3 regions of the Paenibacillus sp. TY11 genome follow, and region 1 is predicted to be linked to each of the others. Evidence: predicted binding sites of a transcription regulator. Region 1 holds the regulator's gene; each other region holds the start of a gene.
The links. The regulator LexA, encoded in region 1, represses DNA repair genes until DNA is damaged. The targets are predictions, from matches to a motif close to CGAACATATGTTCG.
Positions count from the first base shown of each region.

Region 2: a site for LexA is predicted at 3,500-3,513, ahead of AC6EJC_RS03045 (YhjD family protein). Genes of this name have one in related genera too.
Region 3: a site for LexA is predicted at 7,106-7,119, ahead of recA (recombinase RecA). Genes of this name have one in related genera too.

Region 1 covers NZ_JCBAIQ010000006.1:67,273-77,505, forward strand. Annotated here, with positions in the region: gene AC6EJC_RS07900 (bZIP transcription factor) at 1-185, opposite strand, end outside; gene AC6EJC_RS07905 (YolD-like family protein) at 306-656, shown strand; gene cysK (cysteine synthase A) at 1,123-2,061, opposite strand; partial or broken gene AC6EJC_RS07915 (excalibur calcium-binding domain-containing protein) at 2,250-2,366, shown strand; gene AC6EJC_RS07920 (transposase) at 2,641-2,760, shown strand; gene AC6EJC_RS07925 (transposase) at 2,898-3,164, shown strand; gene AC6EJC_RS07930 (hypothetical protein) at 3,445-3,666, shown strand; gene AC6EJC_RS07935 (discoidin domain-containing protein) at 3,782-4,585, shown strand; gene AC6EJC_RS07940 (hypothetical protein) at 4,969-5,109, opposite strand; gene AC6EJC_RS07945 (hypothetical protein) at 5,151-5,315, opposite strand; gene AC6EJC_RS07950 (hypothetical protein) at 5,550-5,852, opposite strand; gene lexA (transcriptional repressor LexA) at 6,131-6,757, opposite strand; gene AC6EJC_RS07960 (LysM peptidoglycan-binding domain-containing protein) at 6,947-7,315, shown strand; gene AC6EJC_RS07965 (DUF896 domain-containing protein) at 7,424-7,630, shown strand; gene AC6EJC_RS07970 (hypothetical protein) at 7,754-8,263, shown strand; gene AC6EJC_RS07975 (HAD family hydrolase) at 8,416-9,210, shown strand; gene AC6EJC_RS07980 (1,2-dihydroxy-3-keto-5-methylthiopentene dioxygenase) at 9,312-9,854, opposite strand; gene metH (methionine synthase) at 10,135-10,233, shown strand, end outside.
Region 2 covers NZ_JCBAIQ010000002.1:174,194-184,426, reverse strand. Annotated here, with positions in the region: gene AC6EJC_RS03055 (transglycosylase domain-containing protein) at 74-2,605, shown strand; gene AC6EJC_RS03050 (hypothetical protein) at 2,686-2,913, opposite strand; gene AC6EJC_RS03045 (YhjD family protein) at 3,038-3,451, opposite strand; gene AC6EJC_RS03040 (DMT family transporter) at 3,756-4,646, shown strand; gene AC6EJC_RS03035 (YitT family protein) at 5,109-5,813, shown strand; gene AC6EJC_RS03030 (DUF2188 domain-containing protein) at 6,004-6,195, opposite strand; gene AC6EJC_RS03025 (lipid II flippase Amj family protein) at 6,347-7,150, shown strand; gene msrA (peptide-methionine (S)-S-oxide reductase MsrA) at 7,256-8,227, opposite strand; gene AC6EJC_RS03015 (TVP38/TMEM64 family protein) at 8,407-9,024, opposite strand; gene AC6EJC_RS03010 (TerC family protein) at 9,376-10,065, shown strand; gene AC6EJC_RS03005 (Gfo/Idh/MocA family protein) at 10,229-10,233, shown strand, end outside.
Region 3 covers NZ_JCBAIQ010000016.1:53,785-64,017, reverse strand. Annotated here, with positions in the region: gene yfmH (EF-P 5-aminopentanol modification-associated protein YfmH) at 1-661, shown strand, start outside; gene ymfI (elongation factor P 5-aminopentanone reductase) at 682-1,449, shown strand; gene AC6EJC_RS17780 (DUF3243 domain-containing protein) at 1,550-1,804, shown strand; gene AC6EJC_RS17775 (DUF3388 domain-containing protein) at 2,033-2,806, shown strand; gene AC6EJC_RS17770 (RodZ domain-containing protein) at 2,837-3,901, shown strand; gene AC6EJC_RS17765 (hypothetical protein) at 3,986-4,150, shown strand; gene AC6EJC_RS17760 (YajQ family cyclic di-GMP-binding protein) at 4,296-4,787, shown strand; gene pgsA (CDP-diacylglycerol--glycerol-3-phosphate 3-phosphatidyltransferase) at 4,998-5,585, shown strand; gene AC6EJC_RS17750 (competence/damage-inducible protein A) at 5,680-6,948, shown strand; gene recA (recombinase RecA) at 7,189-8,250, shown strand; gene AC6EJC_RS17740 (regulatory protein RecX) at 8,447-9,196, shown strand; gene rny (ribonuclease Y) at 9,571-10,233, shown strand, end outside.

The sequences.
Region 1 (10,233 bases):
TCGCCCTTTTTAATAGGTGTAACCGTATCTTCTTGCTTTTGTTCCACTGGTGCAGCTGGTGCAGCAGTATTCGTTGCCGTAGTAGTAGCTGGTTTGGTGTCATTTGTTGTGGCAGTTCGTTTAGGCGAGCAAGCTGCAAGTGTTAGAAACGCGGCAGTCACCAATATACCTGTTACAATTTTCATATTATCCCCCTGATTTTGCATTTTCGTATAGTCTATCAGACCTAGGAATATTTTTCTAGTACAAAAGTTTTAGATATACATACAAAAACTCTTATCTAGAACGTATGTTCTGATTATAATTTGTACATAACAATCAGGAGGCGGTTAAGGTGGGTAAAAAAACTCGAAGAAAATGGATTATGGGAAAGCTCCCGGATTATCATCCCTGAACATAAAGTTAATGAAAGATCGACAACGGCGAAGAAACCGGAGTTGGACGATCAAGAAGTGCAACTCATAGAGCAGGAGTTAATAGACTCTTACAACTCACGTACGGCTGTCACACTGGTAGTATTTAGCCCGTTTGATGATGCGGAGTTGCGTGGCATTGTAACAGTAATCAACACTGCTAGACGGGAAGTAAAGCTGTCTCGTGTGGAAGATGATTTTAGCTGGATTAAGTTGGAAGAAATCATTTCTGAAAGTATCTAGCAAAAATATAAGAGATAATAAATATTGTACTGACGGTATCCAACAAACAAAAAAATGTTTTTAACCGCCTTACCTACGACAATTCGGCCGGAGTCTTTCTAGGAGCATTTGACGCTAGTGTTTTAGCTGATTAACTAAAAAAGCAGATCAATCCTTATATCGCAATCGAAGACTTCCTGATGACGATGTGTTACACCCGCGTCAATTTAAAGAAAGAGGCTTACAGACTGGTACAAGACTACTACGGAGAAACCCACTTTTACAGCAAAAGCCTGATGAGCACAACGACATCGCGCTGGGCCAAGGTAATCCTTTCTTCGCTAGCGGTCCATTTGTTGTGCAAAAAATGGACCGCTAGCGAAGAAAGGAATCAATTCAGGTTAATGAAACAATTCTATGGGCGCTTGCTTCTCGTGGCTGGAAAATTAACAAAAGGGGCAGGGGGATCCCTGCCTTTGGCTTGTTATTATTCTACGTCTGAGAAAAGCGGAGTGGACAAATAACGCTCACCTGTATCAGGTAATATGACCACGATCGTCTTGCCTTTGTTTTCTGAAAGCTTCGCAATTTGTGTTGCTGCATAAACCGCAGCCCCAGAAGAAATACCAACAAGCAGCCCTTCTGTTTTGGCAAGCAGGCGTGCAGTTTCAAACGCATCTTCGTTTTTAACTTTGAAAACCTCATCCACATATTCTTCATTAAAGTTATCTGGAATGAAACCAGCACCGAGTCCCTGTAGTCGATGTGAACCTGGAGTACCGCCAGACAGCACTGGTGAGTCGAACGGTTCAACGGCTATCACTTTTACAGAAGGTTTGCGTTCCTTCAATACTTGGCCAACGCCCGAAATAGTTCCACCTGTACCTACGCCCGCGATAAAAATATCTACATCGCCGTCTGTATCCTGCCAGATTTCTTCCGCTGTAGTTTTGCGATGAATTTCTGGATTGGCAGGATTGCTGAATTGCTGTGGTATGAAAGAGTTTGGTGTTTCGGCAGCCAAGAGCTCAGCACGCTTGATAGCGCCTCTCATCCCCTCGGATCCCGGTGTTAACACAAGCTCAGCACCAAACGCAGTCAAAAGCTTGCGACGTTCGATACTAAACGTTTCAGGAAGTGTAATTATAAGTTTATATCCAAGAGCCGCGGCTGCAAATGCAAGTCCGATCCCAGTATTGCCACTTGTCGGCTCGATAATAACGGAGTCTTTATTGATTAAGCCTTTCTCCTCGGCGTCTTTAATCATAGCATATCCAATACGGTCCTTAACACTACCAGCCGGATTAAAATATTCCAACTTGGCTACCACGTTTGCCTCAATATTTTGGATTTGGCTGTAGTTCAACAGTGCTAACAAAGGAGTATTTCCAATTAACTCTGTCAACTTTTGGTGAATTCTAGTCAAAATTATCCCTCCAAATAATTAATTCATATCTACTTACTATGACATAGATATTATCACGAATTTTTCTTCATAACCATGTCCTGTTAATTCATAGTGCGGAGCGGGAATGGATATAGACAGTCTAAGCCTAAAGTTGTTACTCCTAAAAAGGAAGTCGTTCAAACTAATTCTGAACCAAGAGAGTCATCGAGCATGCATACTACAAAAATTGCTCTGCGGTTCGTGCTGCCGCTACTGATCCGATACATGAGGGAGAACCAGGTTACAGTAGGAAGCTGGATCGTGATGGTGATGGAGTAGCATGAGAAAGATGAGTTTTGTTAGAAACGATTCCTCGGTACATATCCGAGGATTTTTTATGCGTTCATTAATTAGTTTTCCACTCTACAAAAAAAGGGATGAGAATTTTGATAGAGATTAGGGCGTGTCTTCAAACAGGAAACTGGTTCATATCGTTTCAAATGGTTAAATAAAGTAGATAAATACACGATACGAAAACAAAGATGATGAATGGCAGCGGATTAAAGATTGGTTTCCCCCTGAGCGAAAACCACATGGGGGGGCGGCCGGCAATAGACAATCGACAATCGACAAATGTTAAATGCGATGCTTTGGGTGGCACGTTCGGGTGCTCCTTGGCGAGATTTGCCGGAACGATATCCTTATTGGAAATCGGTGTATACTCGTTTTCGGCGCTAGCAGAAGGCCGGAATCTGGGATCAGGTTCTTAAGCACGTTTCGCAAGAGCGCGACGAAGAAAATGTCATGATCGATACCACCATGATACGAGTCCACCAGCATGGCTCGGGCGCAAAAGGGGGGCAGCCAAGCAAGCGATCGGACATTCCCGTGGAGGACTCAGCACCAAGATCCATGGCGTAGTCGATGCCTTGGGAAATCCTCTTCGTTTTGAACTGACGGGTAGGCAAGCTCATGACTCGGTGAAGGGGTACGACTTGCTCCGAACCATGAAGCTCACAAAGAAACAGGTTTTAGCCGACCGAGCTTATGGTACGAATGCCATCCGATGCTCTTATAGAAAAACAGCAGGCGATTCCGGTCATCCCGAGCAAGAAGAATCGCCATGTTCGAGCGGAATATGATCGGGATCTCTACAAAGAACGGCATTTGGTGGAATGCTTTTTAACAAAGTAAAGCACTACCGTCGCCTGGCGACTCGCTATGATAAATTGGCGTGTACGTTCAAGGCTTTTCTGACGTTGGCTTCCATTATGATCTGGCTTGCTTGAGTTTGAAGACACGCCCTAGTGAAGTGCGTTTTTTTCTGAGCTCCAATGGACTCATATGGCAAGGTGAATTTACATATTCGTGTTTTATCCAGTATAAGTTGATCGTCTTGATCAATAATCACAAAGGTCGGGTATCGAACTGTTTGCAGCTGCATTAAGTCAGGTAAGAGTAAATGTTGTGTGCGTGGATGAAGAATTACGTGTGACGTTTGAGGATTATGGTGGGCCAGTGGAAAAGTTTTCGCCTGAGTCGATCAAGATTAACGGAAAGCATTTCATGCGAGACCAGTTTGAATTTAGAGTAGATGTGAAGGGCGCTGCGGGTAACTGGTACGATCTCTTTCATGCCCAATAAAAAATAAATATGCAAATATATGGATTATATTTATAGATCAGCAAGTTTATGTTTAGACACAATTCCTTAATTAAATTATTCTTAGTTCTATTAAAAATATTGGAGGATTATCCTAATGAAGAAAACATGTATTACAATTTTATTTTTAGTCCTTTTATCTCTTCCCTTATCAAATGTTTTTGCTGCTGAAGCAGAGTATTCAGAAAATGTAATTCCAAAAATGACAACTAACATTTTGCCATCTGGAGTAGCAAGCGCAAGTAATGAATATTCATACGCATATGAGGCATTTAACAAGGAATTTGCCACTATTGCTAGTGCGTGGACATCAAGTACAACTACTGCTTGGCTAAGATATGACTTTTCCAATCCTGAAGTTATTGAGCAATATGTTATATATCCACAGACGACGGCAACTGACCGAGCCCCTAAAAATTGGACTTTCGAAGGCTCAAATGACGGGATTACTTGGAACGTACTAGACACTCAGTCAAATATTACTGGATGGGTAAATAGCACTCCCAAAAAATTCTCTTTTTCTAATTCTAATTCATATAAGAATTATAGAATTAATATTACAGCCAACAATGGAAGTCAGTATCTAGCTCTTAGCGAATTAGAGATGATGTCTAAAGTATCGAGCTCCACTCCTAATCCAGGAACAGAGGATCCAACTTCAAACGGGGACCATGCTATTCTAGTAGTTACCATGACAACCGGTTTGGAGAAAGAATTTGACTTAAGCATGACTGAGGTTGAAGACTTTATTGCCTGGTATGAAGGCAAACAAGCTGGATCTGGATCGGCTTCATACGCCATTAACAAACATGACAACAACAAGGGACCATTCAGTAGCCGTAAGGATTACATGCTGTTCGATCGTATCCTCACGTTTGAAGTAAGTGAGTACTCTAAGTAACTTTGCTACAAATAAAAGGACCATACCAAGATATAGCTGGTATGATCCTTTTTATTTGCAGTATGTAATTCAGATTGTGATTCTTAAAAACATTTTTGATATTTGATAATTTTGGTGCTTATGTGGTGATTTCTTTTGAACGATATCAGTAGATAGTGGATTAGCATGAACTGCACATATAAACATCGTAAAAGCAAATATCGAATTTTTCATCACTGCTTTAACCCAAGTGCGAGTGTAGGTTGTATCCATCGATGAAGTTTTTTTAAAAAAAAGGAAGGCCGATGAATTTAAGCAGTGCGATGGGATTTAGCAGTTTGGTGTGCCGTGTAAACACAAAAAAGCAGGAAGAATCCTTCCCGCTTTTTGCTTGAAAACGATTATTAACGTCTGCGTTGTCTATCATTTACGCTAAACAGATTAACAGCCAGTGCGTTACCTCTTGCGCGCGCAATGGCTCTTTGATTGGAACGGATGTTTAATCTTCTTCTTCTCAAATCACGTCTGAAATGTCTTCTGCTCATAATATCACCTCCCTTCAAAGAAATGAAGGTACGGTTGAATCTTAGTGGTGTTTACGCTTACGCTTGGAAATTTTGATATTCAATGCATTGGTTGCTAGTGCATTTCCGCTTCCTGTTTTAGCAGCTGCGGCCTGAAAGACTTTAACGACCAGATATTTGTTTTTCCCGATGCGATGCTTATACGTTTTAACTCTATTTCTGATCATCTGCATATCTCCTTTGCTTAGGTCTGCTATATACATATGTCAATTGTGCTAGTAATGTATCAGCATAAATCTATTAAAAGTAAAAAAAGCTGCTACCTATGTTCCTAATGTTTAACAAAAAACTCATGCTAACCTGCCTTCGCCTTTCCAACTTTACGTTGTAGGAGAATGTTACAGCAGGTCAGCATGAGTCAAATAGTGTAGATAAAGATAATATGCAGTTTAGTATGAATATTATTTACTATTAAGGGTTTTAAGTTTTTTTTCGAAGTACGCCTCTTGGGCAAGAATATGATTCAGTTGTTCTGAGAGTTGTTTATATTCTTGGCTGTCTTCTGGGTAATTATTTCTTTCGGAAATTGTAGCTTCAAGTTGCTTTTCTAAATACCTGAAATGGATAAGTATTTGTATGTACTGAATACGATCGTAGGTTGTTATGTTTGATTTCTCTTTTGCATACAAATGATCCATTGTTGGAACTGCACAGCTTATGGCGATAAATATCACAACAAACGCTGAAATTATATTTTTTTTCATTTAATTCCTCCTATAGAGGCTATGAGTAATATATCATATTTATCTAGAACAAAGAAAGATCCATTTGTTTCACCAATAACAGTACAGCAGATCAAGATCAGTGGGGGATTATTTAAGATGAGGGGGCGGATTTTTATAGTAGATACAATATAGGTTGCTGAAAAGGAAAGAATAGTTGTGAGATACATAGTAAACATAATGACAATACAAAACCGGCTTACCCTAGGCAGCCGGTTTTGTATTAGTGGATAGAATGACGGGGAAGAAGAAACGAGAAATCAGTGGAAGTCCCGGAAAAGTCCTACAACCTTGCCCAAAATGCTGACATGTGTCAGGCGAAGAGGTTCAAAGGCTGGATTTTCAGGTTGAAGGCGAATATGATCTTTTTCTTTGTAGAAGGTTTTAACAGTAGCTTCGTCTTCATCTGTCATAGCTACAACAATGTCGCCGTTATCGGCGGTCTGCTGCTGACGTACGATTACATAGTCTCCGTTAGCAATACCAGCTTCAATCATGCTTTCGCCTACAACAGATAACATGAATATTTTATCCTCACCAACAAAGTGTTGGGGAAGAGGAAAGTAATCTTCAATATTTTCTGTCGCCGTAATAGGAAGACCAGCAGTTACTTTGCCGACGACGGGGACACGACTAATGGAGTAATTAATCAAGTTGCTATTATCCGATTCGTCTTGACCGAGTAACTCAATAGCCCGTGGTTTGGTAGGATCGCGGCGAATGAGTCCTTTTTTCTCTAAACGATCCAAATGACCGTGAACCGTAGAACTGGAGGCCAATCCGACAGCCTCGCCTATTTCGCGTACAGAAGGGGGGTATCCCTTTAGACGCACTTCATTGCGGATAAATTCAAGAATGGCCTGCTGGCGGCTCGAAATCTTAGACATACCGTATCAACCCCATTTAGTAACGTTTGGGAAAATTATAGCATAGAACCTCCGTTCGTACAAACATAAGTTCTAAATAATCCCTAAAAATAATTGCGAACTTTTGTTCTCTTTTCTATTGAACAAAACAAATGTTCGTGTTATATTGTGAAAAACATAAGAACAAACGTTTGGAGGACACGGCCAATGATGAAATATAGTACTTATCAAAGTATTTTTCCGATGAATTTAGAAAATATACAGGAGACCCGAAAAGAGGGTAGGGTGCGTTTTGTACAGATTATTACTAATACTTTTTTACTTAAGCTTCTTATTCTAGTGATTGTCGCTTGGATTGCAGGGGCAGGTGTGCTTACGGTTTTCGCAGCTCCTTCAGTTTCCAAGGAAGAAGTGACCAAACTGACCGTACAACCTGGGGATACATTGTGGCAGATTGCCGTGAATCATAAACCGGAACGAATGGATACACGGGTATATATAGAAGGAATTGTGCGGATTAACGGTTTGGAGGATCGGGGTGTGCAGGCAGGTCAGGTACTCAAGCTTCCGCACTTCTGATCTACAGACTATTAGAGCTTGTCAGGGAGCGTAATGCGGAAGCCTTGACAAGCTCTTTTCTACATGTCAAAGTGTATTATATCTTTGCTTTTATGGAGGGGACACAATTTGGATATAGACAGCTTGGTACAGCGCATTAATGAATTAGCGCGCAAAGCAAAATCCGAGGGATTGACGGAAGCGGAGACCACAGAGCGCGCCAATCTTCGGGAAATTTACTTAGGTAACATTCGCCGTAATTTTCGGCAGCAGCTTGAAACAATTGAATTTGTGGACGATGATACGTCGAAGGGAAATGGCGGGCTGAAGCATTAATGTCGTTAAAGCGGCCAAGCCTGCATAATTTACCTTTCGTTTTTAGGTATCTTTCTCGGTATCTATATAGATCAGCCTTGAGGCAATTGTTTAATGTAATATATCTGGGAAGGGAATTGAGAGATGGCCCGATCATTTGAAAGAAAAGTACGCAAAAACACAGCACATTTGAATAAATCGCGCAAAAAACAAGGCATTCAAACCATTAACGGCGCAGGTTCTGCAATGGACATTTTCCGTGGCCGTAATATTACTGTGCCAATCATGCTGGCTGGTCTTGCTGTATTGTACATGCTCATGAGTTACTTTTTGACTAAGACCGGCATGCGAGGAATGGATTGGCTTGTATTCGGCTTGTACTTGATGCTGGCTGTTATCTTCTTTATCCGTCGTCCTTATTTGAAGGTGGGAAAGGATACTCTCTATATGCTGAAAGGTGGCAGAGAACGTCCAATGACGGCAGGGGACATGAAAGCCATCAAGATTGAAAAGGGTTACGTAACCGTTGAAAGAAAAGGTAAGGGCGGTAATTTTATTTTCACAAAATCACTGGGACGCTATGACACGGATGCCATTGCAGAGCGACTTGAAAAGTTTGCGCTATCCAATCAGATACAGATAGACAAGAAATAACTGATTTAGCCTGTAGCTCTGTAAGTAAGGCCGCATGATGTTATATATAACATGTTGCGGCCGCTTGCTTAATATGGACACACATGATGATCCGAATAGGTAACCTAGCAAACAGGCGTACATATATAGTGGAAAGAGAGTGGATAATTCAGATGACGATTCAGGCGGTAATGTTTGATCTTGATGATACCCTTCTGTGGGATGAACGTAGTGTAGAAGAGGCATTTGATGCAGCGTGCCAAACAGGCTCCGGTGAAGCAGGCGTTGATCCGAAGTCTCTGGAGGAAGCCGTCCGCAAGGAAGCACGCGCTTTGTATGAGTCCTATGAAACCTTTAGTTTTACTCAAATGATCGGCATTAATCCGTTTGAAGGATTGTGGGCGAATTTTACAGCAGGTGAGCAGCCTGAATTCCGCCAATTGGAACAGTTGGCTCCTGTTTATCGAAAGGAATCATGGCGCAGAGGGCTCCAGCAACTGGGGATAGATAATGAGGAATTGGCGGAAAAGCTGGCTACCCAATTTGCTTCGGAAAGACGCGCGCGTCCACATGTATATGAAGAAACGTTTGAGATTTTAGAACAATTGAAGGGACAATACAAGCTGTTATTGCTGACAAACGGCTCCCCTGATCTACAACAGGAGAAACTGGATGGAGTTCCTCAATTAGCTCCTTTCTTTGATCATGTTGTCATTTCAGGTTCATTTGGTCGAGGCAAGCCTGATCCGTCTATATTCCAGCATGCTTTGGGGCTTCTTGGTATTGAGCCTGAACATGCTTTAATGGTAGGAGATAAGCTGACGACTGATATTCAAGGAGCGTTGGCAGCAGGTGTACACTCGGTGTGGGTGAACCGAAATGCTAAAACCAACACCACAGAGATCAAGCCCAAGTTCGAAATCAAGCATCTGTCTGAATTGGACGGAATTATTCAATCGTTAAAGTAAGAAATCCATAGTCTTTAGAAACGAGTATTAAGAAAACTCCCTTCGCTCGATTGTTACAGAGCAGAGGGAGTTTTTTTATTCACACAAGGATGATTTCGTAATTATGCTTTAATGAAGGTTGGATCTTCATACGGTTCGGCAATCCAGCCATTTTCTTCGATGAACAAGCGGATTGCGACGATCTTTTGATTCTCCATTAAAGTGAAGAAGTGAGGTATATTTTCAGGTACGGAGATAACGTCCCCCGGTGAAAGCTCTACGTTAAAATAGCCGATCTCTTCAGGGCCTTTAATGATGAAGATGCCTTGACCAGCGACAATGGCACGGATTTCATCCTCGGTGTGGGTGTGAATTTGCTCAAACTTGGCCAGCAGCTCGTCCAGATTCGGCGTTGCTTCAGATAAGGTGATAACGTCCCATATTTTATATCCGCGACGTGCGGCTAAATCCTTGATTTCGGGTTCAAATGTTTTGAGAACAGCGGCTTTTTGATCATCTGTTAGGGTGAAGTTTTCTTGCAACTCCCCGGACAGTTTGGAAGCATCCCAATGTTCATACAATACCTCGTGACTCTCCAAAAATTCACGTACTTGTTCTTCACCGCTAATTCGTTCATTGGTATTACGTATTAAGATTTCGGCCATGTATTTATCCCTCTTTTCCACTTGGATTAATATTGTATAAAGAATACCATGTCTTGAACCGTTGTACAATACAGGATTGCAACATTTTATATTGCAATGGCTATAGCTAAAGGATACGGGTTTAAGTACGTTCAATAATGCTACAAACTACAAAAATGGATTAGATGAGTCGTTTATACAAAGAACAACCTGCATAAAACGTATGTTTTTACTTCAATCTATCTAAATGATACGGTTTCTGCTAAACTAGGATTTAACGTTTTGCGGGGGTGAAGAAATTTTGGATAAAGTTAGCTTACAGGATGCGTTACAACGAAGAATACTCCTTCTTGATGGGGCCATGGGCACCATGATTCAGCAGGAGGACCTTTCGCCCGAT
Region 2 (10,233 bases), on a different contig from region 1:
ACATGGCGTATCATATTATCTTGAACAAAAACAAGTGGAAATGAATGAATATTGAGGGGAGAAAACCATTTTTATGAACCCAAAACGTCGACCATCATCTCAAAAACGCAGTAGGTGGCGTATTTTTGGCAGAGTATTGCTGATTAATATCAAGTGGTTCTCGTTTGCGGGTGTACTTGGGGTGCTGTTTGCCGGAGGTCTTATATCCGGTTATGTAGCGGCACTGGTTCATGATGAACCTGTACGATCACGTCAGTTGATATATGAAAAGGTAAATGAGAACGCTCTGACTAGCTTTGTATTTTTTAATGATCAGGTAACTCCGGTTGGAAGAATGCGCATGGAAGAGGACCGACAGCTCGTTGATCTAAAGGATGTCCCTCAGTCCATTGTGGATGCTCTCATTTCAACGGAAGACAGCCAATTTTATGAGCATCGTGGTGTGGATCTAAAGGGGACGGCTCGTGCTGTCAAACAGAAGCTTTTGAATGAAAACCGCCAAACAGGCGGCAGCACACTGACGCAGCAGGTAGCCCGGAGGGTTTTTCTCAGTCTGGATAAGACGGACAGCCGCAAGGTGAAGGAAATGCTGCTGGCATTGCGTATGGAGCGTTTTATGGGCAAGGATAAAATATTAACGGCTTACTTAAACAAAATGCCTTTTGGTAATGGTTCCGCTGGTTACAACTTGTATGGAATCAAGTCTGCTTCGCTAGGGATTTTCAATGTAAGTGATTTACATAAGCTTCATATTGCTCAAGCGGCTTATTTGGCAGGTCTTCCGCAACTGCCATCTGTTTATTCCGCCTTTGATGGAAAAGGGAACTTTGATGAAGAAGGCTTCAACAAAGCGATGGAGCGCCAACGTTTCGTGTTGGGAAGAATGCTGGCAACAGGTAAACTCACGCTATCCGAATATAACGAGGCGCTTCAATTTGATGTGAAAGCCACTCTTGCGCCACATCGCGAAAAAAGCTATAACACATTCCCTTATTTGATGTTGGAGACAGAGCGGGAGGCCGCCCAGTTGTTAGCGCTCCAGCAAAATCCGGATCTCACGGCAGCCGAGATTTCCAAGCCTGAGTATGCTGAGCTTCTTCGAAATACGAGAGAAGAGTTGCAACGGTCCGGCTATCGAATTTATACAACGATAAATAAGAAAATTTATAACAATATGCGGCAGATTGCAGCCAATCCACAAAACTTTTCTCCATACAGTAAGAAGAAGGGATTAGAGCAGATTGCAGCAATCATGATTGACCATAAAACGGGGGCTATACTCGGTATGATCGAGGGTAGGGATTTTAATACCGAGCAAATGAACTATGCAACTCAAATGACACGTCAGCCTGGTTCTGCTATGAAGCCTATCGCTGCTTATTTACCTGCATTGGAAAAGGGCTACACTCAGCCCGCCGGTCTTATTGATGATTCGCAAATCATATTGAAAGATGGACGTAAAGGTTATCATATTCCTAAAAATTATAACAGACGGTACGAGGGGCTTATGACAGCCCGTGAAGCACTCAATCGGTCAATCAATATCCCTGCACTGAGGCTGTTTTTATATGAAGTTAAAATTCCAAACGCTTGGAATTTTGTGCGTTCTCTTGGAATTACGACGATTCAGCCGCAGGATGAACAAGCTCAGACAGGGGTTCTGGGTGGACTTAGCAAAGGGGTATCCGTCGAGGAACTGACCGCAGCATATGGAACGATTCCTAATATGGGTGTATATAATACACCCCATCTGATCAGCAAAATTACGGATGCCAACGGCAAGATCGTATATGAATTTAAACCGCAGACGAAGCGTGTATATTCGCAGCAAACCGCCTTTTTGATGACGGATATGCTCAAAACCGTTATATCAGATCCGAGAGGAACTGGAAAACGTCTGAAAAATGCTTTTAAAAGCTACGGTACCATTGATATCGCTGGTAAAACCGGTACGACACAAAACTTTGGTGATGTATGGTTTATGGGATACACCCCTGACGTTACATTAGGCGTCTGGGCTGGTTACCGCCAACAGGTTAATACATTATCTCAAGAAGGCCATACCAGAGCACAGTCGGTGTGGGCACTGATCATGAATGAGACGGTCAAGGACCAGCCTGAGCTTTTTAAGAATAAGCATTTTATACAGCCGGAAGGTGTTGTGAAAGTTACGGTTTCTAGCCTTACAGGTAAGCTGCCAGGACGTTATTCCCGCCAATCGGGTCAACTCGTGACCGATTGGTTTAATCAAAAATACGTGCCGACCGAAGTTGGGAGAGAACAGCTTCCGCGTTCTCGTTCTGCTAGACCAGTGGTTCCGTCCGAACCAGATATCAAAGAAAAAGAAATCCCAGAGGATGAAGTGCCTGCAAAAGATCAAGAGAAGATTCCACCAGAGGAAACGGCTCCTATTGTTCCTGACACAGACACAGAGATAGATATGCCTGATGAGAATAAAGATTTGCCATCAACAGATACTTCGCAACCTTCTGTTGAAAACAAGCAGGAGACTCCTTCTGAATCAGAAAGCCAGAGTGAGACTCCAAAAACCAAATCTGACGAAGTTATTCATCCTGAAACAATACCTGATCAACCTAAAAGCTAAACGGCCTAGTTTAAAATGCTGTTCCCGACAATGTCTACAGTGACCTGCGGATGAAAACGGACATTGGGGTACTCTTTATTTCATTCCACACTTTTCCATACACTTTGTCGAATGGAATGGCCAGTGCCTGAATGAATTTCATTGGTACTTTTCCCTTGATTGTTTTGAGAATCGTCTACAACTTTTAGGGTTTGCCACAACACGCCTTTAGGAGTGAATCGGGCATCCTTCAAATTTCCTAATCCCAGCAGCCTGTTATAAAAATGAGTAGAGTCAGCATTCCAAGCGCTCTGCTCTTTTTTTTTCATATTTCAGGTCCCTCCTTTTTTGAAGAGATACGATAGGCTCTGCAGCAGATCCCTGAATAAGCGAATCAGCAGCATTTTGAAGGTTGGTGTCCTTTTGACTGCTCAAGGTGGTGAACATTTGATACTACAAGGGGGCATAATCTTGCGTCAGATCAATTCCCAGATAGTGTCCCAGTTTACGCCGGACTTCGCTGCGGGCAAAGGACGAAAGCATGAAAAATCGCCTTTGATAGCCGCGGCATACATACAAAACCTCTACGCCTTCATGATTTCGGATTTCGCTGTATATTTTAATCCCCTGTCTTTTCATTCGCGTCTTTGTCTCTGCTAATTGAACAGCTACGCGCTGTTGCACTCCAGTCAGGCTACGAATATACAAATCAGGCATTTTTAGAGGAGAAGTATTCAAAATACGAATGTCTCGTTCCAGCACATCCAGCACAAGAGTTAGAAGTACACAAATCTTGATCAGCCCTGCGTCTTCTTCAGAAGGCAAAGGAGCTTTATTCTTGTGGTCCAGTATCTTTTTGTTTGTCATAAAAATCTCCTTTACTCGGAGTAAAAATACAATATATAATCAGTATATAGAACATACGTTCTATTTATACCTCATCATAGGGATTTTTCTGTTGCCAAAGCAATCATCAATTATTGGAAAAGTGGTAGGGAGCGCTATCCCGATGTACCATTGTGTAAAGAATTTTTGCGTATATCGCCGATGACAGTCAAACAGAGTTTATGTTAAGCTAATGGATAAAAACTTACATAAAAGGGGAGATCGTTTTGATTGCGGTCAGCCTCTACTATTTAACTTAAGAAAGTGGAGAAAGAAGGTATACATATTGTCACGTTCGTTATATGCAGCTTTATTATTATTGAGCCTCATTTGGGGCGGTTCGTTTATGTTTATCAAGGTGTTGTTGCTACATCAAGTAGGGCCGTGGACCATTGTATTTCTCCGATCCAGCTTTGGACTTATTTTTATCGTCTTATTAATGCTGCTTATGCGCAGACCGTTTAAAATCAAAAGTATTCCGTGGAAATCGGTTATTCTGGTAGCTTTGGTCAACATGGTTTTACCATGGACATTGATCGGTTTTAGCGAGACCAGAATAGCTAGCAGCATGGCTTCTGTATTGAATGCCACCACACCAATATGGACCATGTTGGTGGGGCTTGTCTTTTTCGGGGCTATATTTCATCGAATGCAGTGGTTAGGAATGGGTCTCGCTTTTGTAGGGATCATTATTTTATTGGGTATTAATCCTGCATCCATAATTTCTGTTGATCCTGTGGGTTTTGGATGCATGTTGCTTGCGACTCTCTGCTACGGATTTGGAACGCAGCTTTCCAAACGTTTTCTCTCCAATCTTTCCATGTATCAGGCTACCTTTGCGACACTGTTTGGTGCGGCGACAGGGGGTGGCATTATGATGGCAATTGTGGAGAGACCTGATTTGTCGATTGTTTCTGTTCCAGGTGTATTGGGTTCCCTTATAGGACTGGGAGTTTTGGGATCAGGAGTAGCATATATTTTGTTCAACTATATGATTTTGCGGGGAAGTGCGGAATTTGCTTCTTCGGTGACGTATTTTGTACCGGTAAGTGCCATCGTATGGGGCTTTTTGCTTCTGAATGAGCATATCGGCTGGAACGTTCTGACCGGGCTTGTTCTTATACTTGGAGGCGTGTTTATGGCCAACCAGCGTAGAACCGCCAAATTAAGTGGATAAATAGATCTAAACGGAAATAAAATACGCTTTGGTTATATTAAATGTGCATTCGCCAAACCTTCGGTATAATACGTTAATTCGCACATACAATAAAGCATGCTCACACATAAAATAAAATATGGTGCAGCAAAAAAAGTAAGCTGTTTAGCAAGTGGCAAGGTGTGGTATAATAAATTATAGATTTATATGCACCACAGAAATGTCGGAGTTTTATTCCACAAAAGAAAGGATCAGGATACCATGTGTCCCCGAAGGATACTTCCCCAAAGGACGATTTGGAAACGATTTGATCTGTCTTATACTTAGCTTTTCCGCGGAGTAACGTCAAGTTGCGAAAGCCAACTCTGCGGAAGAGGGGATTGTACATGCGAAGGACCAAGTCCTCCAGGCACATCTTACCCGGTAGCTTCCGTAAGAGTGGGTTCATCCACATCAAACTTACGAGAAACCGAGGGAGCCTGTATGAGGAAAACTTACGAATCTATCGTGAACAATGGAGCACTGAGACAGATTGCTGTCATGTTGCTCGGAACATGCATTTTAGCTTTTACGTACTATCACATTAATGCTCAAAATCATTTGTCAGAAGGCGGATTTGCAGGCTTAGCTCTGCTGGGACATTACGCGTTTGGCATATCTCCAGCATGGAGTATGCTGCTGCTTGATATTCCCGTCATATTGCTGGCATGGGTACTGAAGGGCAAAAGATTTATGATGCTTGCGTTAATCGGAGCTGTCGCCTTTTCACTGTTTTATGCAGGATTTGAGAAGTATTCAACTCTGGTTATAGATCTGCATGGAAATCTGCTGATAGCAGCTCTACTTTGTGGGGTGCTTACAGGTTTGGGAGCCGGAATCGTACTGCGATTCGGTGGAGCAACCGGGGGCGATGATATTTTGTCTCTTCTGATCAGTGAGTGGCGCGGATGGAAAATCGGCAACGTGTTTATCGTCAGTGACATCATCGTACTGGGATTATCGCTATTGTATCTGCCTGTGAAGGAAACAATGTTTACAATACTGGCTGTGTGGCTTGCCGGAAAAATAATTACATGGACGACCACGTTCCAACTGCACCGACCTGTGAAAAAGGTACTGCCTACGGCTATTCCCGCTAAAAAGGTAGTTGCCAAAACAGTGCCGGTCGTCCACAGCCTTCGTCAATAAGGAAAGGGTGTTACGTCAGGAGAGAAATCTTCTTACGTGACACCCTTTCGCTGTATCGAGGCTCTGTCAGGAAGGCTTTAAAGTAGAATGAATGCGCCGTTCCGGTCATGAATAATGGCAGAAATCTGTTGGCGTTCTATGCGGAATGATGGTCGTGCCCATTTTTGCTTGAATACTGCTTTTCATGTTCTTACTGCTTCTCATCTTGTTCGGCTGGATGATTAACGTTCCATTCCTCAGCTTGAGAAGTGGCAATCGCAATAGAGCGTCCTTCTTCATAGCCGTCACGGAGTAGAGCGTTAGCAATATCAACGGCTTTTTCTCGCACACGAGGTTCCAGATTTTTCATGGATGGGGGGTAATCATGTTTGTTCCAAGGCATAGTTGCACACTCCTTATAGCAAATGATGTATTATGTATTACCCGTTATCGGCTTAAACAAACGGAAATCAAAGAAATGAATATATTGTAAAATATATCTTGAGAAAAAGCGTATAATGGTGTGCAGAATACCAGAAAAAGGAGTGAAGCATTTGCTTGCCTGGGGTTTCGTTTTTTTGCTAACCATCATCATTCATACTACAGATAGCTTGTCCTATGCTCTCCGGCTTGGTGGTTTGCGAGCGCGTCGGATTGGATTGGCGTTAACCGTTGCGGGAATGCTGCTGTTGGTTTCACGCACCTCCAACATGGCGCAGGGACCTTTACTCGGAGGGATGGTCGATCAGGCTAAAGCTGCAGTACAAGTGGGCGGAACGGATATTAGACTGGAGCTGTATATGCATGGGGTACTGCTGGCCGCAACCGTTGGAACCATGCTTGCTATATTACTGTATCCAACAGTGGTACGCATGTCAGCCAGATGGATTGTCCATTTGGAGCATACCGGATCTATTCCGGCTTTGATGCGTCATTTAATGATGCGAAATCGCTGGAAGCATGCAGGCTACTACATAAAGCGCCCTACCTGGTCCATGCTTACCTCATTGGTTAGCGGGGCGATACCCAAGCGTCTGATTATCCTGAATATAACTGTTACCGCAATTTATACAACAGGAGTGGTATCTGCCTTATATGCATCATTCCTGTGGCCCGCTCAAGGTACGGCAATGTCAATGTCGTCAGGTCTAATCAATGGCGTCGCAACGGTATTATTGACCTTGTTAATTGATCCAAGATTAGCGGTTCTGTCGGAAAAAACGCTACGAGGGGAGCTACCCTTAACCCGGATGAACAGCATGTACGGCTGGATGATCATCTCGCGTTTGGCAGGTACTTTATTAGCTCAGCTATTGCTGGTACCCTTAGCAATTTGGCTTGGATGGGTTATGAGTTAAATTGTAAGCCTCAGTAATGATGTGCTGCCATATCAAAAAAAGGCTGGTCCGTGGTCATCTATTAAAGATAGACTCCGGGCCAGCCCCAAATGATACTGTAGCTACTTATTTTTCAAATAATGACTTATATGCTCCATATCCTTCACGTTCCAAGTCTTCTTGAGGCACAAAGCGGAGCGCGGCGGAATTGATGCAATAACGCAGACCATCTGGACCTGGACCGTCATCGAATACATGCCCTAAATGGGAGTCTGCTTCACGACTTCGCACCTCGGTACGGATCATAAAATGGCTGAGATCGGTTTTTTCTTTAACATTGTAGCTGCGCAACGGACGGGTAAAGCTGGGCCAACCGCAACCCGCATCATATTTGTCGAGTGAACTGAACAAAGGCTCTCCTGATACGATATCTACGTAAATGCCTTCACCCTCATGATCCCAAAACTCATTTTGAAAAGGGCGCTCGGTCGCATTTTTTTGTGTTACTTCGTATTGAATAGGCGTCAGCCGATCCTTAAGATCGGATTTATCAATCTTGCCGGACCAATTTTGCTCGATAAAATCTTCACGTCCCGAGCCTTTGCGGTAGCGCTTGTAATGAGCGGGGTTCTTCTTATGATAGTCCTGATGATATTCTTCAGCTTCATAAAAAGTTGCCGCAGGCAAGATGGGTGTAGTAATGGGCTTGTCGAAGCGGCCACTTTGAGCCAGAGCTCCTTTGGAAGCTTCTGCCTTGATGCGCTGTTCATCATTATGATAGAAAATAGCCGTTTGGTAGGATGAACCTCTATCGTGGAACTGTCCACCTTCATCCGTCGGATCAATCTGTTGCCAGAATAGCTCCAACAGTTTTTCATACGGGAAAACTTGTGGATCAAATGTAATCTGTACGGCTTCCACATGCCCCGTTGTTTCAGAGCATACCTCCTCATAGGTAGGATTTTCGGTATGTCCCCCTGTATATCCAGATCTAACCTTCAAAATACCGGGTAATTCCTCAAAAGGGGAAACCATGCACCAGAAGCAGCCACCTGCAAAAGTTGCTTTTTCTACCGTGTGCGGATTGTTGGTGCTCATATTTATCACTCCAATCTGAGAATGTTTAATTAGTTGTAATTTAAATAGCTTACAATTAAATTATATACGAGATTTTTGCAAAATCCAACGAAACGTCAGAAAGCAATCGGTAGCGTAATTGCATGTGTCCCAAAAACCGCAATGAAACATCCTATAGAGTCGGGGGCAAACTCATCGCGTTATGTTCTGTTGGCGCGTTGAAGCCTTTTTCGGTAGAGCACAAAGCCGCCAGTCACCAGCGCAGTATATAGCAGCAAAATGAGCAAGCCAGTGATTGGATGTTCTGCAAAGGTGCCGCCTGCATACGCATACACTGCAATTGCGGGAAGCTTGCCAATAGCTGTAGCTAGCATAAAGCTCCAGAACGGAAACCCCGCTACTCCAGCATATACATTTACAGCTGCCTGGGGGATGACCGGAATCAGGCGAGCCAGCAGCACAGCAGCAAAAGGCTCCTGCTCCATGATCCGATTGAAGCGCTCCATTGCGGGAACACGCTTCAAATAGGCTCGTCCTTTGTCACGTAACAGGGTACGTACCGCACCGTAAACGACCAACGCAGCCAAGGTAGTCCCAAGCCAGCAAATCAGAGCACCTTGCCAGGCGCCTGCAGCATAAGCAATGGAAGCGATAATCAGCTTGTAAGGCACAAACGGAATTAACGCGAATAAAAATGCGAGCAGTAGCAGAACTGGGAAGGAGGTTTGCTTGTCCGCCCAGGCGAGCCAATCATATCTGTAGATAAACGCGATGCAGAGCAGCGAAACATAAGCCGCGGCCAGTAGCCATTTCTTCATTTACATACCTCTTTCAATATCCCTGTTCGGCTTATCGCTTATACAGAAAAAAATAGGGTTCACATTCCCAATAATGTGTGCTATACTGCCACTAACAGAATAGTTCCCAAAGGGGAGTAGCTCAACGAGTAAAGTCGTCATTACGGGATTTTTAATCCCCGGCTTTATTGGCAACGTAATGTTGTAAGCGAGACCTTTGCCAGGATTTTAGGAATCCGGGTAAATGGTCTTTTTTTGATGCCAAATTTGGGTCAAGCGCCGTTTTCCGGATTCCGGAAATGGCGCTTTTTTAGTATAAAGCGCTGAACTATGTACAGTATAACAAATAAATAAAAAAGGTGGGAGAAACGTATGGATTTTTTGTCAATTGAGTTTTTAACCGCATTATTGTCCATCATTGTCATTGATCTGGTGCTAGCTGGTGATAATGCGATCGTAATCGGTTTGGCGGCTCGCAATGTCGATAAGGCCAATCAAAAGAAAGTCATTATTTGGGGGACGGTCGGAGCGGTCGTCATTCGTGTGATTGCTACAGTGCTGGTCACGTATTTACTGCAAATTTATGGATTACGTTTGATTGGGGGACTCGCGCTTATCTATATCGCCTATAAGCTGCTGGTCGAAGAGAAAAAACATGAAATTTCAGCCACGAATCAAATGTGGGCAGCGATTCGCACCATTATAATTGCGGATACGATGATGGGCCTCGACAATGTACTTGCTGTTGCGGGAGCAGCTCATGGGAATATGCTACTCGTTATTCTCGGTCTGGCAATCTCCGTTCCGATCATGGTGTGGGGAAGTACGATTATCTTGAAGCTGACTGAACGTTACCCGATAGTGATTACGATTGGAGCCGCTGTATTAGCTTATACCGCTGCTAAAATGGTGGTGGCCGAGCCGTTAATTGCACACTGGTTCACGAATGCAGTCGTTAAATACGGCTTTGAAGTTCTGGTTGTGGTTCTGGTTGTAGCTATTGGGATGCGTGTTAAGAAAATAAAAAGTGAAAAAACAAAAAAGCAAGCGCTGCACGCCTAAGCTAACTTACATTGAAGTAATCTTGGCTGAAGCTGGACGCTCATGTCATAGAGGCTGTTCCGCAGGTCCAATTGGACCGGGAGCAGTCTCTTTTCTTTACTTGTCAGCGGACTTCCATGTAAACTAGACAACAGATGAACTGAGTAATTAAGGTGGGAACGACATGGA
Region 3 (10,233 bases), on a different contig from region 1:
GGATCCAGCTGAAGTAATAGAGCTGGTACGTAACAATCAGGCGAAAAAGGACTATAAGCCGCAGGGAGAGATCGAGCGAATTTTCGATGATGAACCCACTACAGTTGCAGAACCGCGGCGTGAGGTGAAGCTGGCGGTTTCTCTGCCAAAGCTACTGTTTGGATTCAAGGAGGCCGAAGTAGGTCTGACGGGTGAAGAATTGCTCCGTCATGATCTGGAAACCAAGTTGATGCTTGATCTCCTGTTTGGTTCCAGTACACAGCTATATCAAAAGCTCTACGATGAGGATCTGATTTCGGACAGTTTTGGTCATGAGTACAACAGTACGCAGCAGTATGCATTCTCTGCGATTGGTGGGGATACCAAAGACCCGGATCGGCTGTTGGCGCGGATACGTGAAGAGGTAGAGTCCATTCAAAAGCAGGGTTTTGCTTCAGAACATTTTGAACGGGCGCGCAAAAAGAAAATCGGTGGTTATCTGCGTACACTCAATTCACCCGAAAATATTGCGCATGAATTTACAAGACATCGATTCCGGGGCAGTGATTTTTTCCAACTGCTTCCGGTTTATGAAAGTATCACACTTGAGGATGTAAACCGCCGTCTAAAAGATCATATCCAGTGGGATCAACTGGCAATATCACTGGTGGTGAGTCCGTAATGTCCAGGGAGAGGGAACCGATGACCACCGAGGGCGGAGAATTAAAAGCTATTGGCGATACGACCGTGCTGATTACTGGAGCGAGTGGTGGAATTGGTGCGGCTATTGCCGAGCGTTTTGCAGCTGTAGGGATGAATGTAGTCATTCACTACATGAATTCCCATGAAAAAGCAAATGAAGTTGCCCGTCGTTGCATGGTTTATTCAGGCAAGGTAATGACCGTGTCAGCGGATCTGCGGAGCAAGGAGCAGATTGAACGCATGCGGGAAAAGCTGGATAATCACGGGATGAAGCCGGATATTCTTGTGAACAACGCCGGATTATCTCATTATGGGCTGCTGACAGATGTTTCGGAAGAGGAATGGGACGAAGTGATGGCCGTGAATGTTAAGGGAACCTTTCTGTGTACGCAGGTTTTTATGCCACATATGATTTCCCAACGCTATGGTCGTATTGTGAATGTTTCATCCGTGTGGGGGATATGTGGCGCTTCGTGCGAGGTATTGTATTCCACTACCAAGGGAGGCATTAACGCTTTCACTAAAGCTCTGGCTCAAGAGGTTGCACCTTCCGGGGTGACAGTGAATGCTGTAGCTCCGGGTGCAGTGGATACTTCGATGCTGGATCATTTGGATGAAGGCGAAATTACCAGTTTGGAAGAAGAAATCCCTGCCGGACGGTTGGCTCGGCCTGATGAAATTTCGTCTCTAGTTTATTTTCTCGCGCTTCCTGAGTCAGGTTATATTAACGGCCAGATCATAAGTCCTAACGGGGGATGGGTGACTTAAAAAACAGCGCTTGGAGGAATCCACCAGTATAGTAAGCGTCTGAGAAGAGCATATTACAACTGTTGATTTTAAATCTGAATCATCTAAGGAGGATTTAAGTATGTCAACAGTTGTTCAGAATTTTGATGTTTGGAAAAAGTTCCTCGGTCAGCGTGTAGAGCAAGCGGAGAAGTTGGGAATCAGTCAGGATACCATTTCAGAGCTTGCTTATGAAATCGGTGATTTTCTGGATGAGAAGGTCGATCCAGCCAACCACTCCAACCGCGCACTGAAAGAACTGTGGGGAGTTGCCGATGAGGACGAACGTCACACCATCGCCCGACTAATGGTCAAATTAGCCAAGAGCAACGTATAAGTAGGAACCAACATGAAAAGCTCCCTTTTGGGGGGCTTTTCTGTAATGGTTACAGAGCTGTTCTTGTAATTCCATTGTAATTTATATATCATAAACGTGATTGAGGCTTACAACACAATGTAGCCTTTTGATTTTCAATAATTGGTTTTGTCGATTGATGTTATTTTATGTTACAATAATGCTTTGATTTGGAATTGTTGACGGTTTGAATGTGAATGAGGTGCTAACGTGACGGAAGAAACGAAACAGTGGTACATGGAGTACAAGATACATAAAAATCGACCCGGACTGCTGGGGGACATTGCTTCCATGCTTGGTATTCTGGGGGTTAATATACTGACGATCAACGGTGTTGAAGGCGAAAGACGGGGGATGTTGCTCGAAACGGACGATGACGAGAAGATACGCATTCTTGGAGATACGTTAAAAAAAGCAAGCAACATTACAGTCACGGCCTTACGTGCTCCGAGACTGGTCGATATATTGGCAGTAAGACACGGTCGTTACATCGATCGGGATTCGGATGATCGTAAAACATTCCGCTTTACACGCGATGAGCTTGGGTTGCTGGTCGATTTTTTGGGTGAAGTATTAAAGAGGGACGGCAATCAGGTGATCGGTCTTCGCGGGATGCCACGTGTGGGTAAGACGGAATCCATTATTGCCAGTAGCGTATGCGCAATGAAGCGTTGGACTTTTGTGTCTTCGACGTTACTACGACAGACGGTGCGCAGCCAGCTCTCTGAAGAAGAAATGAACCCAAACAATGTGTTTATTATTGACGGCATTGTGAGTACTATTCGATCAAATGAAAGACATTATCACCTGCTTCAGGAAATCATGAGCATGCCAAGTACCAAAGTGATTGAGCATCCTGATGTATTTGTGCGTGAATCGGGATACAGCTTTGACGATTTCAATATCATTATTGAACTTCGCAATAATCCGGCTGAGGAAATTATTTATGATACCTTTACAGCCAGTTATACAGAAGATCTTTAAATAAGCGTAATTACACAAGGAGATGATGACATGTCAGAACTGGGTCAGCAATTAAAGGAGGCCCGGCTGCAAAAAGGATTGAGCCTTGACGATGTTCAGGAAATGACGAAGATACGCAAACGTTATCTGGAAGCCATTGAGACGGGCGATTACAAAGTGCTGCCGGGAAGCTTTTATGTCAGAGCTTTTATTAAAACATACGCCGAAACGGTCGGGTTGAACCCCGATGAGATTCTGGAAGGGCATCAAAGCAATGTGCCTGAACCTGAGCCGGAAGCAGTTATGGAGCCTGTTACACAGAAACGCTCCAGCCGTCCCGCCACCATTGGGAATCTTAAATGGTTGCCTACAGCGTTAATGTGGCTTTTTTTAGTTCTCATTGTTGGGGTTATTTATGCTTATTGGGTGAGCAACAATCCTTCAACTCCAAAAACAGCAGAAAATACAACGCCGATTACAACACCAAGCACAACACCAAGCACGTCTACTCCTGATACAACTACGACACAGCCGAATAATGGTCAAACGACGGCTCCAAATGGTGCTGGCGGGCAGACCCCTGATGCGGGACAAACCGGGCAAACCCAGCCAGGTGGTACGGGAAGTACGGATGCTACTACTCCAGATACTGGCCAACAGCCGGATACGACTACGCCACAACAAGGTGTAACTGTGGCACAGGACGGTAAGCAAGGCAAGACGACGATTTTCAAAGTCTCCAGTGCAACGGGAGCCACGGTCAAGGTTGATATTAAAGCTACGGGTGAAAGCTGGCTTGAGGTGTACAAGGGAAAAAATTCCCGTGGAGAAAAGCTGAGCTACGGTATGACTAAAAGCGGAGATGCCATGTCTTTCGATATCGGTCCAGAAGGTTTATATATCAAATCAGGACGATCTTCTGCCACAGATATTTCCGTAGCCGGCCAACCGATAACCGATAATAAATCGACTACTCGCGTACTGATACAGCAAGGAGAAGCTTCTTCGACCGGAACGAGTGCCGGAGTGACGGGTTCACCTGCGGATTCTATGACAGATAGTAGTACGGATTCAGCGCAAAGTGGTACAGATTCTACAACTACTGATGGTGAATAAGCGCCTTGGTGCGAGGAAATACTAATGACTGTAATTCTTGGAAAGGCAGTCATTTCATTTTCCGCAAAGTGAGGTGTATACGTTATGACCGTCAGCTGGATTGTGACTGGGCTCGGTATAATTGTCAGTTTACTGGGCTATTATCTGACACCGAATGCATGGGGCTATGGCATACTGGGCTTTGGTCTTGCTCACATTGTGCTTGGACTTTTGGATATGTTCCGAAATCCAACACGAAGCCACAATTAAATATGTTGACCATAAATGAAAATAAAGGCGTTTTTGTCAGGAGAACTGGCAAGAACGCCTTTTTAGTAAACGGATTATTGGATTTTTGTAAATGACTAGCCTATAATTAGATATTGAACTTTGTTGTGGAAAGGAAAGTGAAACGATGGCTTCAGAAAATTCATTTGATATCGTCTCCAAATTGGATATGCAGGAGTTAACGAATGCGGTTCATCAGACGGAGCGTGAAATTGAAACACGATTTGATTTCAAGGGGAGCAAAAGTAGCCTCAAGCTTGAGAAGGAAGCTCTTACGATTGCATCGGAAGACGAATACAAGCTGAATGCGGTGATTGATATTTTGCAATCTAAAATGGCCAAACGAGGTCTATCCCTTAAAAATGTGGAGTATGGCAAATTGGAACCAGCTTCTTTAGGTTCAGTGCGTCAGCGGCTTTCACTTAAGCAGGGGATTGATCAGGATAATGCCAAAAAAATTAACATTCTTATTCGGGACTCCAAGCTAAAAGTTAAAAGTCAGATTCAAGGTGATCAAATCCGAGTGACTGGAAAAAATAGAGATGATTTACAGGCGATTATTCAATTGCTGCGTAAAGCTGATTTGCCATTGGAGCTTCAATTTACAAACATGAAATAAAGCCGTTTTCCCTCATACATTTTGTAGGAAAAAACGTTGCTTGATGTGCGGCAGGTTATTTTGACATGCGTTTTGCGCCATATTATACTTGTAACGAAAATGCAGACTATCCAGGTGTATAGCGCTCGTCGAAAGCGATTTACATAGGATTGCATTCAATCCGAAAACTGCCATTTGTAATCAAGTACGATAATCAGGGGAGAGTGTGTTGTGAATTTACCCAACAGAATTACAATAACGCGGATTTGCCTTATCCCGGTGATGATGCTGGCTTTGCTGGTGGACTTTGATTTTTATCCGCCGCCAATTGAGATCGGAGCTTTCAAGCTGCCGTATAATCAGCTGATTGCGGCTATCATTTTCCTTGTAGCAGCCAGCACGGATGGTCTTGACGGATATTTGGCCCGTAAAAATAATATGGTCACCAATTTGGGCAAGCTGTTGGACCCCCTTGCTGATAAGCTTTTGGTAACCGCTATTTTGGTTTCCCTGGTAGAAATGGGAAAAATCGATTCGTGGATTGTCGTTGTGATTGTCAGCCGTGAGTTTGCGGTTACTGGTCTGCGTCAGATCGCCTTACTGGATGGCTCTGTGGTTGCTGCAAGCAATTGGGGCAAATTAAAGACAATCATCCAGATTGTTGCTATTGTAGCGCTGCTCATTAATAATTTCCCATTTGTTTTTCTCGGTATTCCGTTCGATTTAATAGCGATATGGGCGGCTGTGTTGATCACCATTTATTCGGGTATTGATTACTTTGTAAAAAATATCCATTTGCTGAGCTCCTCCAAAGTTTAACAGGATAAATTTTATGGAAATAGCAATAGGAACTAACTTATTGCTGTTTCTTTACATAATTCCCACAATATTCGCAGTACAGGAGGAAGAATAGATGAAAGCTGAAATAATTGCAGTAGGAACAGAGTTATTGCTTGGACAAATAGTGAACACAAATGCTCAATATTTGTCACAAGAGTTGGCTACAATCGGAATCGATGTATATTTTCAGACTGTAGTCGGCGATAACATGGATCGACTTCAGGAAGCGGTACGACTTGCTCAGAAGCGTGCGGATATTATTTTGTTTTCCGGCGGTCTGGGACCGACTCAGGATGATTTGACAAAAGATGCGATAGCGGCAGTACTTGGGAGAAAATTGCACATAGATCGTCTTGCAATGGACAAGCTAGATCAGTTTTTCCGTAACCGCGGGGTAGAAATGACCGAGAATAACCGCCGGCAGGCGCTTTCTATTGAAGGCGCTACTCCGCTTGAAAATGAGACAGGGCTAGCTGTGGGCGACGCAATTGCACAGGATGGTAAATTTTATGTAGTTTTGCCTGGACCGCCTAAGGAGCTTAAACCCATGTTTGCAAACCATGCAAAGCCTTGGTTGCTTCAGCAGGCATTGAGCGGTGAGGAGATGCCGATCTATTCGAAAATGCTAAAATTCGCAGGGATCGGTGAGTCAGCTCTTGAAACTCGATTGTTAGATCTGATCCAATCCCAGACGGACCCCACAATTGCTCCTTATGCCAAGGAAGGGGAAGTCACGATCCGTATATCCACCAAGGCGACCAGCGAGAGTGAAGCTTTAATTAAGCTGACGGCTACGGAAGTAGAAATTCAGCAGCGACTTTCCGAATATATGTATGCAAGCGAGGATGTTACGCTGGAGAAGGTTATCGTAGATCTAATGGTCAAACGCGGACTCACTGTGAGTGCGGCGGAAAGCTGTACAGGTGGAATGCTGATGGAACACATCACTTCCATACCGGGCAGTGCTGTTATGTTTCAAGGTGGCATCGTGTGTTATTCCAATGAAATGAAGATGAAATTGCTCAACGTGCCTCAAGATTATTTGGAAGGGGATCATGCGCCAGGTGCAGTGAGTGAGGAAGTAGCCCTTGTGCTTGCAGAGCAGGCGAGAATGATCATGGACAGCGATTTTGGACTTTCAGTTACTGGTGTAGCTGGACCTGGATATTCCGAACGGAAGCCAGTCGGTCTGGTGTATATTGGCATTGCTGAGCGCGACAAGGAAACGGAAGTACATGAGCTGAGACTGAGTGGTAACCGTGAAACAATCCGTCTGCGATCAGTCAAAGCAATCCTGTACAGATTGTGGCGCAGACTGGTAGAGAACGAGAAGCTCTCTTAACTATCTATTACAGTGTGGGTCGTAGAGTTGTTTTAGATAGATATTCATGATATAATCATCTTATCGGAAGAACCGTTGCAAAGCCTTTTGCTAGCGGTTCTTTTTTTGTTTTAAGAGACAGGTATAATTATAGAAGAGAGCTGTGCGAACAAAAAAACGAATGTATGTTCGAAAAAATGCTTGGCAAGCGTGTCAAAACAAGGTATTATTAAAGTACAAATAATGAAGGATGTGAGTTTATTGTCAGATCGTCGTGCTGCGCTGGATATGGCGCTCCGTCAAATAGAAAAGCAATTTGGTAAAGGTTCCATTATGAAGTTGGGTGAGTCTACCCACATGCAAGTGGAAACGATCCCCAGTGGTTCGATTGCTTTGGATATTGCGTTAGGAACGGGCGGCTTTCCAAGAGGCCGGGTTATTGAAATATACGGACCGGAATCATCCGGTAAAACGACAGTAGCTCTTCACGCTATCGCAGAGGTGCAAAAAACAGGCGGACAAGCCGCCTTTATCGACGCCGAGCATGCGCTTGATCCGTCGTATGCAAGCAAGCTGGGTGTCAATATTGATGAGTTGTTACTATCGCAACCAGATACAGGAGAGCAGGCGCTTGAGATTGCGGAAGCCCTTGTACGTAGTGGAGCAGTAGACATTGTAGTTGTTGACTCCGTAGCGGCACTTGTGCCGAAGGCAGAGATTGAAGGCGAAATGGGAGATTCCCACGTCGGTCTTCAAGCACGTTTGATGTCGCAGGCATTGCGTAAGCTGTCTGGAGCCATTAATAAATCGAAAACCATTGCTATTTTTATTAACCAGCTGCGTGAAAAAGTGGGTGTTATGTTCGGTAACCCTGAAACAACACCAGGTGGACGTGCCTTGAAGTTTTACTCTACGGTACGTTTGGATGTTCGTCGTATTGAAAGCTTGAAAATGGGTAACGACATTGTGGGTAACCGCACACGTATTAAAGTCGTGAAAAACAAAGTTGCCCCTCCTTTCCGTCAGGCTGAAGTGGATATTATGTACGGTGAAGGCATTTCCAAAGAAGGTAGCTTGATTGATATCGGTACGGAGCACGACATTGTCGACAAGAGCGGAGCCTGGTATTCCTACGAAGGTGAGCGCCTTGGTCAGGGACGTGAGAATGCAAAGCAATTTTTGAAGGAAAATCCGAACATTGCCAGTACAATCGAACAAAAAATTCGGGTGGCCAGCAATTTGATTACAACGGTTGCTCCGCCTACAGAAGAAGAGTTGGCACAGCAAGCCAAGGAAGAACAGGAATTATTGGAGCTTGAATAAAGCTTGGTGAATCCTGGTGTGTGTACTGGAGCCAGGGTTATGGCACAGTCCGTTTGAATAGCATGATTCTGATGCCCTGCACAGTTGTGCAGGGCATTTTTGCATCAATTAAAGTCTGCTTTGTCAGCGGAATCTAACTTTTGCGTAGCAGGTGATCAGAGACTGCTTTCGTGAATTTCAAAGTGAGGGAAACATATTGCAGTTGGACGATGAAGATGAATACACTTCGGAAGAAAATAAGCAGCAAGGGATCTCTCTTTTTCCGGATCATGAGGAATTGATGATTACTAGGGTAGAGCAGGGACAGGGACGCAAACGTGGAAGGTATATCATTCATTTTGGCCCGTATTCACTGTCTGTATTGGAAGATGTAATGATCAAGTACAATATGTTCAAAGGAACGTCATTCGTCAAAAAAGAACTGGAAGACATCGTTCTGGCAGATGAAAAGCAACAGGCTTATGTACTTGCGCTTCGCTATTTGGGGCGAAAGCCTCGCACACGTCAGGAAATTGCCCAGCGTTTGGTGCAAAAGGAACTGGATCAGTCTGTTATTGACGAAGTACTGGTCCGACTGCAAAGGGAGCAACTCGTGGATGATGATTTATACGCCCGCCAGTGGGCAAGGCAGCGCATAACAAGCCAACGTAAGGGGAAGATGTGGGTTAGGCAAGAACTTCGTCAGAAGGGCATCTCTAAAGCCTCTATCGGGGAAGCGTTAGGTGAGATCACCGACAATGAGGAGTGGGAGAGCGCTTTGATGGTCGGTCGTAAGAAATGGAATCAGATACGTGGTGATATAATGGAGAAAAAAAGGAAAACCTTCCCTTTCCTCATGAGACGCGGATATTCGGGGGATATGACACGCCGCGTGGTCAATCATCTTACTGCGACCGAGCATGAGGCGGCTTCCGATGACGAGGAATTATTGCAGTGGGAGGAATAGTTGCCAAACGGCTGCTGAACCTTTGGCTAGTATGAACGGACAGGATGAGCCGGTTATTACATGGAAAGCTGCACGGTAGTCTACTAATGTTTGCATTCCCTTGACAATGCCATTTGTCAAATAATAAAATATATATGAAACGATACTTGTGGAACGCCCTTTTTCCTTCCAAAAAAGCGGAATCCATGGGTGAGTTCTCATCGCCAAATAACAAGTGATGCCGCTATGCCAGGCGGAATTGTACATGTGAGAGCATGTGCATATGAAATGAAACGACCTTGTGTCGTTATCTTAGTTTGACGATCAAAGTAAATGTGACAATTGCAAAAAGTCCCAAGGAATGCCTTGGAGGAACCAACGGGGAGGTGAACAGTATGATGACTGCGATCTGGTTCGTTCTCGTTGCTGTAGCCGCGTTATTCTTTGGGTTCGGGATTGGTTATTTTATTCGCAAATCTATTGCAGAAGCTAAGATCTCCAGTGCGGAAGAAGCTGCCGCGCAAATCGTGGAGAACGCGAAAAAAGAGGCAGAAGCGCTGAAGAAGGAAACGGTATTGGAAGCGAAAGATGAAATCCATCGCATCCGTGCCGAAGCTGAAAAAGAAACTCGTGAACGTCGCAATGAAATTCAACGACAGGAACGAAGATTGCTGCAAAAAGAAGAATCGCTGGATAAAAAATTGGAATCGCTGGAACGCAAAGAAGAACAAGTGGCCAACAAAGAGAAACGAATCGATGAAACCCAGCAGCAAATTGATTTGATTTACAAGAGCCAGGTAACTGAGTTGGAGCGTATTTCCAATCTGACGATGGAGGATGCAAGAAGTATTATTCTGACCAACGTAGAACAGGAAGTTCGTCATGAAACAGCTCAGATGATTAAGGAAATTGAACAACAGGCCAAAGAAGAAGCGGACAAAAAGTCTCGTGAAATCATCACACTGGCCATCCAACGTTGTGCGGCAGATCATGTAGCAGAAACGACGGTTTCTGTTGTTACGTTGCCGAACGAAGAAATGAAAGGCCGGATTATCGGG